Linked DNA regions of Acidicapsa acidisoli. The protein of the gene in region 2 interacts with the protein of the main gene of each other region in a pairwise test. Links are inferred from orthologs where the notes say so. Each region holds a gene or a part of one and is shown on either strand. Other genes may lie near its edges.

Region 1 (4,769 bases), on a different replicon or contig from region 2:
GCGACGCCGGCCGCGCCAGCGACGCGCGCCCTGTTCATCGGTCTCGTCCTGCTGCCCTACTGCATCCGCAACCGAAGCCGGAATTACAGAGGACTCGATAGGGGCAGAAGGAACCGGAACCACCGGAAACTGCCCCTGCGGCTCAGCTTCTACGGGAGCTTGACGGCCATCCCGTCCATCCCGGCGCGGGCGCTGTTCCCGGTCCCCATTGCGATCCCCGCGCTGCTGTGCCTGCACAGGCGCTGGCTGCTGCCGAACCGTATTTCCCTGCGAAGCCGCTCGCTCTACCTCGTCCGTATCTTCCTGGTCTTCCATCTCCAGAAAGTCCGTAACGTAGAGAAACGCATCCCGCTCTAGGCCAATGTCCACAAATGCGGACTGCATGCCTGGCAAAACCCTTGTTACGCGGCCCTTGTAAACCGAACCCGCGAGTGTATATTCATTCTCCCGCTCGTAGTAAATCTCTGCGAGCTGATCATCTTCCAGAATCGCAAGCCGCGTTTCGTGCGGCGTACTGGAAATACAAATTTCCTTGGCCATGTTGCCTTTCTGTCCCACGGCATAAGCCTGCTGGAACCTGCGGCAAGGCCGACTGCGTCACACGAGCGGAAAACTGTTCCAGCTCGAAAGCACCGAATAGGAGGGGAGAAGTTGGAGGAAGCTGTTCGGGAAGATTTCCGGGCCACGTTAACCGAGGCGCTGGAGAAGAACCATTTGTACCGGCCTCATCGTCGAGGAACCCGCACGCGGTGTTCAAGGATACCCATTCACAGCAACTACTGAAGCTCAGAGAGTTTGTGGCCAACTCGAACCTCCCATACCGAGGGCGGGAGGACGATGCCGTTAAACCGCATGCAACGCTCCGAAACTGCTGCATCGAAACCGTTCCGCCAACGCCAGACGGCGAAGGGATTGCGGTTCCGGCGAGTTCCGTACCAACTTTTTCCGTGTTGGCAAAGCGCTGTACGTGGACTACCCGTCTCTGCGTGCTCATTCACCCAATCCTGCCGGGGCTGTTTGCAATCGAAACCTGCCGGCGAAGTGATTGATAATACTTGTCTTCCTGATTCAAACCGCGAACCGGAAGGAAAAACCTGATACAACCTGTGGAAATACCTAGTTCACAAAACGGCGCATGCGGACGTTCATAACCACACCCAGCGCCAGAAAGGTGAACAACACCGAAGACCCGCCGTAACTCATTAACGGTAAAGGAATTCCGGTGACTGGCATAAAACCGATGACCATGCCTACGTTGACCGCAATTTGAAAGGTCAACACGGCTACGACTCCCATAACCAGAAGCGAGCCGGACATGTCTGCGGCAGTTTGAGCGTTCTGAATCAAACGCATCAATATCACGAAGTATAGCAGCAGAACCAGAAACGCGCCGGTGAAGCCGTGCTCCTCGCTGAACGCGGCGAAAATGAAGTCCGCGTGAGGGATAGGCAGAAAATCCCCCTGCGTCTGCGAGCCCTGTTCCGCGCCCTTGCCCCACACCCCGCCCGACCCAACCGCGATCAGCGACTGGCGAATCTGGTATCCCGATCCGCGCGGATCATTATCCGGATTGATGAAGCTCGTCAGCCGGGCCTTCTGGTACGGCTTCAGAATCTTCCCGCTCGACCAGACCCCGACAATCGCCAGCAGACCCACCGTTCCCAGGATCGCGGCCTGCTTCCACTGAATCCCACCCAGAAAAAGCCCCGCCAGCAGAATCGGCGTATACGTCAGCGCAGTTCCAAGATCCGGCTGCATCAGCACCAGCACCATCGGCAATCCCACCAGCGCTATTGCCTTGAAAATCTCCGGCCAGCTCAGCCGTTTTCCGCCCAGATTGGCAAAGTACAGCGCCATCAGCACAATCAGCACCAGCTTGAACCACTCCGAAGGCTGAAAGCTGATCGGCCCCAGCTTCAACCATCGCTTCCCACCCAAAGCCCTGTGCCCAAAGAGTTTAACCGCCACCAGCGCCAGCAGGAAAAACCCGTAGAGATACCAAACGATATCCAGCAGCTTGTGGTAATCGATTTTCGCCATGATGAACATGGCGACGAGCCCGCCCGTAATCCAATAGAGCTGTTTGGTATGAAATCCCACATACCGCGTATGCAGCGTCGCCGAATAAATCTCAAACACCGAGATCGTGCACAGAACCAGCACCATGCCCAGCAACGGCCAGTCGAAATCCCGAAAGCTCAGGTACCGCCGCATCAGCGAATCACCCCGCGAAACCGCTCCGGCAGCCCTACCTCAGACTCCTGAAGCTTTCGCTCACCCGGCCCATTTCCAGAACCATCGCCTGATTGAATGAAGGGTACGGGCTTCAGCCCGTACATCAGATCAGCAGAAGCAACCGGGGCTTTAGCCCCTGAGGTCTGCGTTGCCTTCCCCGGCCCGCGATCTGGAAAAATTGAGTCACTCTCCTGCTGCAACCCCGTTCGCTGACTCGGCGTAATCTCAAACCGCCCGGCAGCCATCCGCGGTTCTCCGGATCCGTCACCTTTTCGCCCAGACTGCGTCTGCGGCACAGACCACACCGCCCCTACCTCGACCGGCGCGGTCGGTTTATTCGCCTGCAGCAGAAGATTCCCCTCCTGCCGACGCTTCTTGTTCACATACGCCGTAATCACCTGAGCCGCCAGCTTCGCCGACCCCGAACCCCAGTCGCCATGCTCCTGCAAAACGACAACTGCAATTTCCGGGTTACGCCGCGGAGCCATCCCCACAAACCAGGCATTCGGAGTCTTCGCTCCGCCCTTGTTGTGCGTGTCCCCGCCCGCAACTACCTGCGCCGTGCCCGTCTTGCCGGCGAAATCGATTCCCTCCAGATGCGCGCCCTCGGCCGTATGGTAAAGACCAGGTTGCGTTGCCTGCGCCATACCCTCCGTAACCGTCGTCCACGTATCGGGAGCCAATTCGACCTGTTTGTCGCCGGAACCGGGATACGTCTCCTGAACCGCCTGCTGAAATTGCGCCGGAACCTGCCCCGGCATCACCACACGCGGCCTCACCAGATGCCCATCCGAAGCAATCCCGCTCAGCGCCCTCAGCAGCTGAATCGGCGTAACATCCACCGCGCCCTGGCCAATTCCCACCGAGATCACCTCGCCCGCATACCATTTCTCATGGAAGGTCTTCATCTTCCACTGCGTCGAGGGCATCACACCCATCATCTCGCCCGGCAAATCGATCCCCGTCTTCGAGCCAATCCCCAGCGCAGTCGCATACTTGGCAATCGTGTCGATGCCGAGCCTCTGCGCCAGCGTATAAAAATACGTGTCGCACGACTCCGGAATCGCCTCATGGATACTCAAAAGCCCGTGGTGATGATCGCACTTGAAGAAATGCCCGTAAAAATCCGCGCCGCCCGAGCAGTTCACCTTCAGATTCTGCGCAATCCCCTCCTCAAGCCCGGCCACCGACATAATCACTTTGAACGTAGACCCCGGCGCAAGCTGATCCTGAATCGCCTTGTTCATCAGCGGATGATTCGGATCGGTAATCAGCTTGTTCCAGTCAGACCGGCCAATCCGGACCGCAAAAGCATTCGGATCGAAGCTCGGATGCGAAACCATCGCCAGAATCTCGCCATTGCGCGGATCCATCGCCACCAAAGCTCCATTGGCATCGCCCAGCGCCAGTTCCGCCGCCCGCTGAATATCAATATCGATGGTCAGCTTCAGATCCTGCCCCGGGGTCGCCAACTGAATGCCGCGCCGCCCCACCTCGCGGCCATGACTGTCCACAATCACGTCCATCGAGCCATCCTGCCCGCGCAGCAGCTCGTCGTAAGTCTCTTCGACACCAGCCTTGCCGACCACGTCCCCGGGCTCGTAGTAAGCAAACTTGGGATTATTCAGATCCTCTTCGCTCACCTCGCCCACGTACCCGATCAGGTGCGAAGCAAACCCATCCCGCGGATACAGCCGCCGCTCCTCGTCAATCGTTTCCAGCTCCGGAAGTTCGTTGCTGTGCGCCGCAATGAAAGCCTGCTCGTCCGGAGAAATATCCTGTTTGATCGGAATCGGCTGATACCCCGGCGCCAGCCGAAAGTGATGCAGCGTCGCCTGCAACTGCTCCAGGTCCAGATTCAACCCCTTTGCAATCAGCGGCAGATCGGCATCGATATCCCGGTTCTGCTCCCGCACAAGAAAGCACGAGACGGAAGGGTAGTTGTCGACCACCAGCCGCCCCTCGCGATCCAGCAGTTTGCCCCGCGCCGCCAGCACCGGCACCTTGCGGATACGATTCTGCTCCGCCAGCACCCTCCAACTATCGCCGCCCAGCACCTGCAAGCGCCACAATCCACCCACCAGCACCAGCATCATGATTAAAATGCCGTACTGCACCGCGGTCAGTTTCAGCGCCGGCAGCTTCTCATCGCGATTCACCTTGTCAATTGCCATAAAACCCAGCTTTCAGCCACTAGCCGCCAGCTACTAGCTTATCTGCTTCGGCGCCCCAACACTGTTGACTCCGCAGTTGCCTTTTCGTTGGCTCGTAGCCAGAAGCCGGGTGCCCTACCCTCGCCGAGTCGTTGTTTTTCCGGCTAGAGTGGGGGACCCGCAAAATCCAGCCGCCAACCTAATCCCGCATCTGCGTCCGGTCCAGCAAGGGAAACAGCACCAGCCCGATCACACCATTGCCCGCCGCCCGCAACACCTCTTCCAGCCAATTCGACTGCCAGTCCAACCCCAACAAAATATGGACGACAAACAGAACCAGCGCGCTCGAAAGCAGCGTAAAGGCAAAATTCAGCACCATCC
Region 2 (7,778 bases):
GCGCTGAACTGCGCATTTCAGGCAACCCCGAAGCCAAACCTGCCGGCGCAGTCACCAGCGTCGCCTCACTGCAACGAAATGGCGCACGCCGCATCTTTGCAATAGCCATGATTCGCTCTGAGGCCGAGGTCGGCAACCAGCCGCTCACCTATCCAGGCGGAATAGCACAGATTCTTCACACCTCACCGAAATTGACGTAAGGCCAGAGGGCCGCGAGAGAGATCCATGAGCGATACACCCAAGTTCACCGTAGTTGACCGGCGCAAATTCCGCGCCGACGACGATTCTTCCGCAAGCACGGAAGCCAAGTCCACCACCGCCTCTTCCGAGCCATCGGAACCAGTAGCCAAATCCGGTTCCGCGTCCGCTCCAGCATCCGCCCCGCGCCTGACCTTGGTTGAGCCCATTCAACCAGCCGCAGCGAAGCCGGAGCCGCCTGCTCCAACCGTCGCCGTTGCCGAGGAAGAAGATTTCGGCGACGAGGCTCAGCTCCCCCCGGCTCCCTCGGCCGAAGAATCCCGCTTTCAAAAGCTCGCCTATGACCAGGCTGCCGAGCGGCTGGAGAATCTCGTCCGCGCGCAGAATCCCGGCGCACCGGCGGCGGAAAAAATCGGCTTCGAACACCTCGTGCAGCAGCTCTATCTCTCTGCCATGATGCAGATGGGTGCGGGAACTCCCGAAGGGCAGCGCCCGCGCGTCGATATTCTCGGCGCACGCCAGACCATCGACCTACTCAGCGTAGTGCTCGAAAAGACCAAAGGCAACCTCACGCCACAGGAGTCCCGCACCATCGACACCGTGCTCTACGAGCTGCGCATGACCTTCCTCGAACTGACCCGGATGATCTCGGCGCAACCGCAGCCGCCGATGCCCCCACCCCCCGGAGCGAAGCGCTAACCGAATGTCGGGAGCATTGCAAGGCACGGTCAAATTCCTGGGCACCGGCACTTCCATGGGAGTGCCTACCCTGGGCTGCAACTGCAAGGTCTGCACCTCGTCAGACCCGCACGACCGCCGCTTGCGACCATCCCTGCTGGTGCGCTGGCCTGCCCCTCAAAGCAGTCGCGCCGATGGTCGGACAAGCGGCCATTACCAGCCAGACGAGCGCGTCGTGCTGATCGACACCGGCCCCGACTTCCGCCAGCAGGCTCTGCTTGCTGGAATCAGACACGTGGACGCCGTTCTCTACACCCACTCCCACGCCGACCACATCTTCGGCATGGACGATCTGCGTCCTCTCAGCTTCGTGACCTACCGCCAATTCGGCCCCATCCCGCTCTACGCCACGCCGGAGACTCGCACCGTTCTGGAGCACGTCTACTCGTACACCTTTTCGCCCGACGCGAAATACCCCACGCGCGCCCGCGTCGCCATCAAAGACGTCGCCTCCGACACGCCGATTCCCGTTCACGAGGTGGTTTTCACCCCGATTCCCGTCTTTCACGGAGAGCTGCCCATCACTGGCTATCGCTTCGGAAACGTGGCGTACATGACCGACGTCAGCACCATCCCCGAAGAGAGCTTTGCTCTGCTCAAAGGGCTGGATGTGCTCGTGGTCTCCGCCCTGCGGCATACTCCGCACCCGAGTCACGCCACGCTCGATCAGGCCGTCCGCTGGGCCAACCGGATCGGCGCGCGCCAGACCTGGTTCACCCATATCTCGCACGATCTTGGAGCCGCCGAAACCAACGCCAACCTCCCCGAAGGCATGGCGCTGGCCCACGACGGCCTGACTTTTCCGGTGACGCTCGTATGAGTGAGAAGATGCAGGTTTTTCGTTCCCTCGAAGAGATCCCCGGCGGATTTGGCCCCTCGGTCGCCGTGATCGGCAACTTCGACGGCGTCCATCGCGGCCACCATCAGGTCATGTCCACCGTGGCGGCTGAGGCTCGCGCGAACGGCTATCGCTCCATCGCCATCACCTTCGACCCTCACCCGGAGCTGTTTCTGCGCCCTGCATCCGCCCCGCAATTGCTGGCGCCCATCCCTGAGCGGCTGCATCTGATGGCCACAACCGGCATCGAAGCGGTACTGGTGCTTCCCTTTTGCGAGTCACTAGCCTGTCTGGAGGCTCGCGAATTCGTCGAGACCATCCTTGTCGAAAAACTCGGGCTCCGATCCATTCACGAAGGTGCCAACTTCCGTTTCGGCCATCGCGCCCAGGCAGGTGTCGTCGAACTGGCGGCATTCGGCCAGGAGTTTGGATTCAAAGTGACCGTCCATCCCGCAGTCCAGGTGCGCGGAATGGCGGTTTCCAGCACGGCTATCCGCGAATTCGTCGCTGCGGGAGACGTTCGCCGCGCGCGCTGGATGCTGGGCCACACCTTCTCGATCCGCAGCACACCAGCTCGCGGACGCGGCATCGGCGGCCGGCTGCTAGTGCCCACGATCAATCTGGCTCCATATAGCGAACTATTGCCTGCCTTCGGCGTCTACGTCACCCGCCTGACGATTGCTACCGCAGAAGGCGACCGCTGCTTCCAATCCATCACGAACATCGGCAATCGCCCCACCTTCGGAGAGCCATCCTTCGCCGTCGAGTCGCATATTCTCAATTTCGAGCCGGTTGATCTGATCGAAGAAACGCCGCTGGAACTCGAATTCCTCCGTCGTTTACGCCCGGAAATCGCATGGCCTTCGCCCGAAGCGCTGAAAGCGCAGATCATGAAGGATATTGGACAAGCAAAGCGCTTTCACCACCTTGCCAATTTACTCGGCTCCAGCGCGACAGGGTCGGAACCGATTTCGTAGCTCCCAGTTTCTTAAGACTATTGGGGTAAGGCTGGCTTGGGCTGCAGAGTGGGCTTGGGTAGGCTACCTGTCCCGGCAGACGGTTGGAACGCTGGTCTGACGACCGGCTTCGCGGGAGTTCCCTGTGCAGCCGGCGTCACGGCCTTCACTGGTGGAACAACGATCGCTTTTGCCCCAACGGAGACCGGGGGCGTAGGCTTGACCACCCCCGAGGGCTGTCCCGGCTTTGGCGTTACGGCAGGCGCGGACGCACCCGCAAGCTTTGCCGCTGGCTTTCCCGGCGCAACAGCGGCGGCCTGAGCGGCATCCGTCTTCGCAACGGATGGAACCGGCGCGGCATCTCCGAGGAAACGCTCGTCGTCCTTGCCTTGAATGGCTGCCTTCATGAATGTCATCCAGATCGGCAGCGCGGCCCTGGCTCCTGTCTCTTTCTCTCCCAGCGACTCGCGGCTGTCAAAGCCAACCCAGACCCCGCAAGTGACGGAAGGAGAAAAGCCCAGAAACCATGCGTCCGTGTAGTCGCTCGTCGTACCTGTCTTGCCTCCAAGAGGGTGCTTGAGCTGCGCTGCGGCCGCTCCCGTTCCCGACCGCGTCACCTCGCGCAAGAGTCGCATCATCGTGCGCGCGGTTTGCTGGCTGGTCACCTCGGTCACCGAGGGAGCCTGTTCCCACAGCGTAATCCCGTCCGCATTTGAAACCTTCTTGAGCAATCGCGGCGTCACCCGGACGCCGTCGTTCGGGAACACGGCATACGAAGCAACCTGCTCCTGAAGCGTGATCTCGACCGCGCCCAACGCCACGGGCAGATATGCCGGGATATTCGAAGTCACTCCAAAGCGATGCGCCGTGTCGATGACCTTGTGGATGCCCACGCGCGCCGCCAGCTTGAGTGCCGGAATATTCCGCGACTCGGCGAAAGCGTTCAGCACCGTCATCGCGCCCTTGTAGTCGCCCTCGTAGTTGTGCGGCGTGTAGCTGCCGAAGCTGACTGGTCCGTCGACGATGATGTCTTCCGGTTTGACGCCGTCCTCAATCGCCGTCGTGTACACATAAGGCTTGAAGCTCGACCCCGTCTGCCGCTCCGATTGCGTCGCACGATTGAACTGCGAAACCGCGTAATCGCGCCCTCCAACCATCGCCAGCACATCACCCGAGGTATTGTCGATGGCCATCAGCGAGCCTTCGGCCCCTGAATCCTGCTCCAGCGTCGCCTTGTGCGCCGTCCCTTCCATGCCCGGCGCAAGCTGCACATAAATCACATCCCCCGGCTTGACCAGATCGTCTCCGTGCGCCTGGCCTGTCCACTTCCAGTCCTCCGGAGTCATCACAATCGGCATATTCCCAACCCGCGCGCGAATCTCCAGCGGCAACACGGAAGTCACCAGCGCATGCACGTAATCCCCATCCTTAACCTTCATCACCCAGTCTGGATGCCTATAGCTCTCGGTATCGATTCCCTGCGTAATCAGGTTCTGCTTCACGCCTTTCCATCCGCGTCGGCGCTCGTAGGTTGCTACTCCGTCCTCCACGGCATGATTCGCCACCTGCTGCAGGTCGACATCGAGCGTAGTCTCAACCCGCAAACCGGCTTCGTGGACTTCCTCCGCGCCAAACTGCTTCTCCAGTTCGCGCCGCACCTCCTCCACAAACCACGGAGCCACCGACATCTCAGGCTGCGCGATGTGCAGCCCCAAAGGCGCCGAGCGCGCGGCATCCGCCTGCTGCTTCGTGATGACCCGGTCGTTCTCCATCTCGGTCAGCACCAGGTTTCTGCGCCGCAGCGCCTTTTCCGGATTGAGCAGCGGCGAATAGGCCACCGGCCCCTTCGGCAACCCGGCCAGGAGCGCAGCTTCCGTCAAATTCAGTTCGCTGGCATGTTTGGAAAAATAGAATTCAGAAGCAGCTTCGAAGCCGTACATCCCGTGGCCCAGGTAAATCTGGTTTCCGTAAAGCGTGAAGATCTGTTCCTTGGTAAAGGAGCGCTCGATCTGGATAGCCAGATACGCCTCCTGCACCTTGCGCGCCGTCGTCCGCTCGGCGGAGAGGAAGAGATTGCGCGCAAGTTGCATCGTCAACGTCGAAGCGCCCTGAGCGCGACCATGCGAAACAATATCGTGCCAGAGAGCCCCGCCGACGCGAAAGACATTGATGCCCCAGTGCGACGCGAAGTTCTTGTCCTCAATGGAGATAACCGCCTGGCGCAAAACCGGTGAAAAATCCTCGTAATTGACGATGATGCGGCGCTCCAGCGCAAATGAGCCAAACGGCCGGCCCTTCTGATCATAGAGTTCCGTGGTTGTCGAGGGCCGGTAGCGCTCAAGATCGTGAATCTGCGGCAGGTCGACCGAGTAAACCAGAGTCAGCCCGGCCAGCGAACCGGCAATTGCGGCAAGCGAAAAAAGCACCGCGAAGGTCCATCGCCCAGTCAGCTTGCGCCGCTGCTGTTCCGGGGCCTTTTCCGACCGCAATCGCGGCGGCCGGAAGCCGCCCTTGGCCGGTAACTGCTGTGGGGAGGTGGAAGCCAAAATCAGATGCCTCAGCCCGAGCCTACCACGCGGCAGAATATCTGGGTGTGAGCTTTTGACCGAGGGTACCAGTCCTTACAAGCCGGAAAAAGATTAGGGCGGCAGGAAAACCCTGCCGCCCCTAACCCTGCTTTCGTTCCAGATTAAGCTACGCGGCCTTGGCCTTCAGCAGCTCCAGCGCCTTATCCAGCGGAGCATCGGTCTTCGGCTGCGTGCCGGTTTCGTCCTCTTCCGCTTCCTGCTCCGGAGTCAGTCCGACCACAACACCAGGGGTCACGGCGTCTTCCAAAAATTTCTTGCCGCCTGGGCTGGAATACGTCGCCACCGTCAGAATCACCGCGGCGCCGTCAGGCAGTTCGATTGTCTTCTGCACAGAACCCTCGCCGAATGTGCGCTCGCCAACCAGATCAGCGCGCTTATCGTCCGCCAGCGCAGCAGCAGCCAGCTCAGCCGCGCCTGCCGTCCCGCGATTGACCAGCACCGCCAAAGGCGCATCGGTCACAAATTTGGATGGGTCCGCGCTAAAAGTTTGCGTCGGATACTTCTGTCCGCTCACCGTCGCCAGCGTGCCCTGCTTCAGGAAGAGGTTCGCCAGCCGCTCGCCCTGAGCTTCGTCGCCATCGCTCACGTCCCGCAGGTCCAACAGCACCTTCTTATTGCCGTTCTTCGCCATCGACTTCAGATGCGCGGCGATCTCGTCCACCCGCGCCGGCGTGAGCACCACCGGCTTCAGATACAGAATGCTCGCATTTTCATACTGCTGCTCGCCCAGCGCCGGAACAGAGACGATCGAGCGCGTCAGCGTGACCTTGTCTGGGTGATCCTGTTTATGCGGACGAATAAGCGAGAGCGTCACTTCCGAACCCGGCTTGCCTTCCAGCATCACCTTGATCATCGCCAGCGACATCTCCAGCGTGGACTTGCCTTCAATGGACTCGATCGCGTCGCCATCCGTAAAGTGCTCCTTCTCCGCCGGCGAGCCAGGCAAAACACTGACAACGACGGCGTAACCGAAGCGTTTTGAGACGGTTATGCCAATCTGCCCGTCCGCGCCAATGGGGTGGTCCTTGTAAATCTTGTATTCCGTCGGGGTCAGGTAGCTCGAGTCGGCGTCCAGCGTCTCCAGGAGGCCATGCAGCGCGCCCGACGTCACATCCGTCATGTTGGGCTCGGTCACATACTCGGCCTGGATATGTTTCAACACCTGCTGATACACGTTGATCTGCTTGTAAGCGCCATCGTCACTGGAGCCGGCGCGCACAGCCCGCAGGCCAAACTCTCCGGCGATGAGGGCCACGAGCAGACCCAGTGAAAGCACAAAGACAGAACGCTGAAAGAAACGGTTCATTGCCACCCCGAAACTGGACTCCGCGCCGCAAAGGCAGGGGAAATCCACACTACTAATAGACGCATGATACCGCAAACAGTATTCCAAAAGTGACGCGGCGCCATCCTGGCGGGTAAATTCTCTTCCCAGATCGGCTTCAGGTCGGCCTCTTGCCATCCTTCAAGACCGAAGCGCGCTGCCGAACTCCGACAGAGGCTTGACTTCCGCATCGCTTGCCCGGCTCCCTCATCCAATGATCCATGGAAAACAAAGGACTGGCAGTATCGGTTTTGGATCTGGTCGGCATGCGCTCCGGGGAGCCCGTGGGTAACGCCATCGCCCGCTCCGTCGATCTGGCGCAACACGTAGAGCAGTGGGGATATCGCCGCTTCTGGCTAGCCGAGCATCACTCCATCGCCGGCCTCGCCTGTTCCGCGACGCCGGTCCTTATCGGCCAGGTAGCCGGGGCGACCAAGACGATCCGTGTCGGCAGCGGTGGGGTCATGCTGCCCAATCACGCGCCGCTCGTCGTCGCCGAGCAGTTTGGCACCCTCGACGCCATTTATCCTGGCCGAATCGATCTCGGCCTCGGACGCGCTCCCGGTGGCGATGCGTACACCATGCGCGCCCTGCGCCGAGACCTGGCCCAGACCGGCGAAGATTTCCCCGCACTTCTGGCCGAACTCCAGACCTACCTCGGCCCCGCCAAACCCGGCCAAGCCGTCAAAGCCATCCCGGGACAGGGCAGCAATGTCCCGATCACCCTTCTCGGGTCGAGCACCTTCAGCGCACGGCTGGCTGCGATGCAAGGGCTGCCCTTTGCATTCGCGGCCCACTTCGCTCCCGACCATCTCTACAATGCGGCCCGTATCTATCGCAATGATTTCCGGCCCAGCGCAACGTTGCAAGAGCCGCACCTGATGGTCGCCGTCCCAATCATCGCCTCCGAAACCGATGCCGCTGCGCAAAGAATATTTACCTCCGCACAGCAGCGATTCCTCCGGCTGATCCGAAACCAGCCAGTCGAGCTGCTTCCGCCGGTCGATTCCATGGAGCCGCTCTGGCGCGAATTTGAAAGGGAAGCCGTAGACGCTCGCCTCGCCGAGGCGATTGTCGGGTCGGAGTCGACCGTGCAGGCCGGACTGGAACGCCTCGTAAGCGAGACAAACGCCGAT

What was found.
Region 1: the proteins of OHL23_RS26135 (region 2) and mrdA interact in binary tests that used the Escherichia coli proteins (3 or more experiments, as listed by UniProt). The link is inferred for Acidicapsa acidisoli from one-to-one orthologs.

What each region holds. Positions count from the first base shown.
Region 1 is NZ_JAGSYI010000003.1:827,186-831,954, forward strand. The notes cover bases 1,812-4,769. They hold mrdA (penicillin-binding protein 2), read right to left. Parts: upstream 4,410-4,769; coding sequence 2,214-4,409; downstream 1,812-2,213. Other genes in these bases: rodA (rod shape-determining protein RodA), read right to left, coding at 1,812-2,214; mreD (rod shape-determining protein MreD), read right to left, coding at 4,588-4,769. Outside these bases: OHL23_RS21295 (Rne/Rng family ribonuclease), read right to left, coding at 1-540; more of rodA, read right to left, coding at 1,117-1,811. UniProt on the Escherichia coli protein: Catalyzes cross-linking of the peptidoglycan cell wall. Responsible for the determination of the rod shape of the cell. Is probably required for lateral peptidoglycan synthesis and maintenance of the correct diameter during lateral and centripetal growth.
Region 2 is NZ_JAGSYI010000005.1:244,860-252,637, forward strand. What follows is about bases 2,523-5,636. They hold OHL23_RS26135 (penicillin-binding protein 1A), read right to left. Parts: upstream 5,277-5,636; coding sequence 2,769-5,276; downstream 2,523-2,768. Other genes in these bases: ribF (riboflavin biosynthesis protein RibF), read left to right, coding at 2,523-2,751; OHL23_RS26140 (S41 family peptidase), read right to left, coding at 5,425-5,636. Outside these bases: CAF17-like 4Fe-4S cluster assembly/insertion protein YgfZ, read left to right, coding at 1-200; OHL23_RS26120 (DUF1844 domain-containing protein), read left to right, coding at 226-897; OHL23_RS26125 (MBL fold metallo-hydrolase), read left to right, coding at 902-1,756; more of ribF, read left to right, coding at 1,765-2,522; more of OHL23_RS26140, read right to left, coding at 5,637-6,624; OHL23_RS26145 (LLM class flavin-dependent oxidoreductase), read left to right, coding at 6,864-7,778. UniProt on the Escherichia coli protein: Cell wall formation. Synthesis of cross-linked peptidoglycan from the lipid intermediates.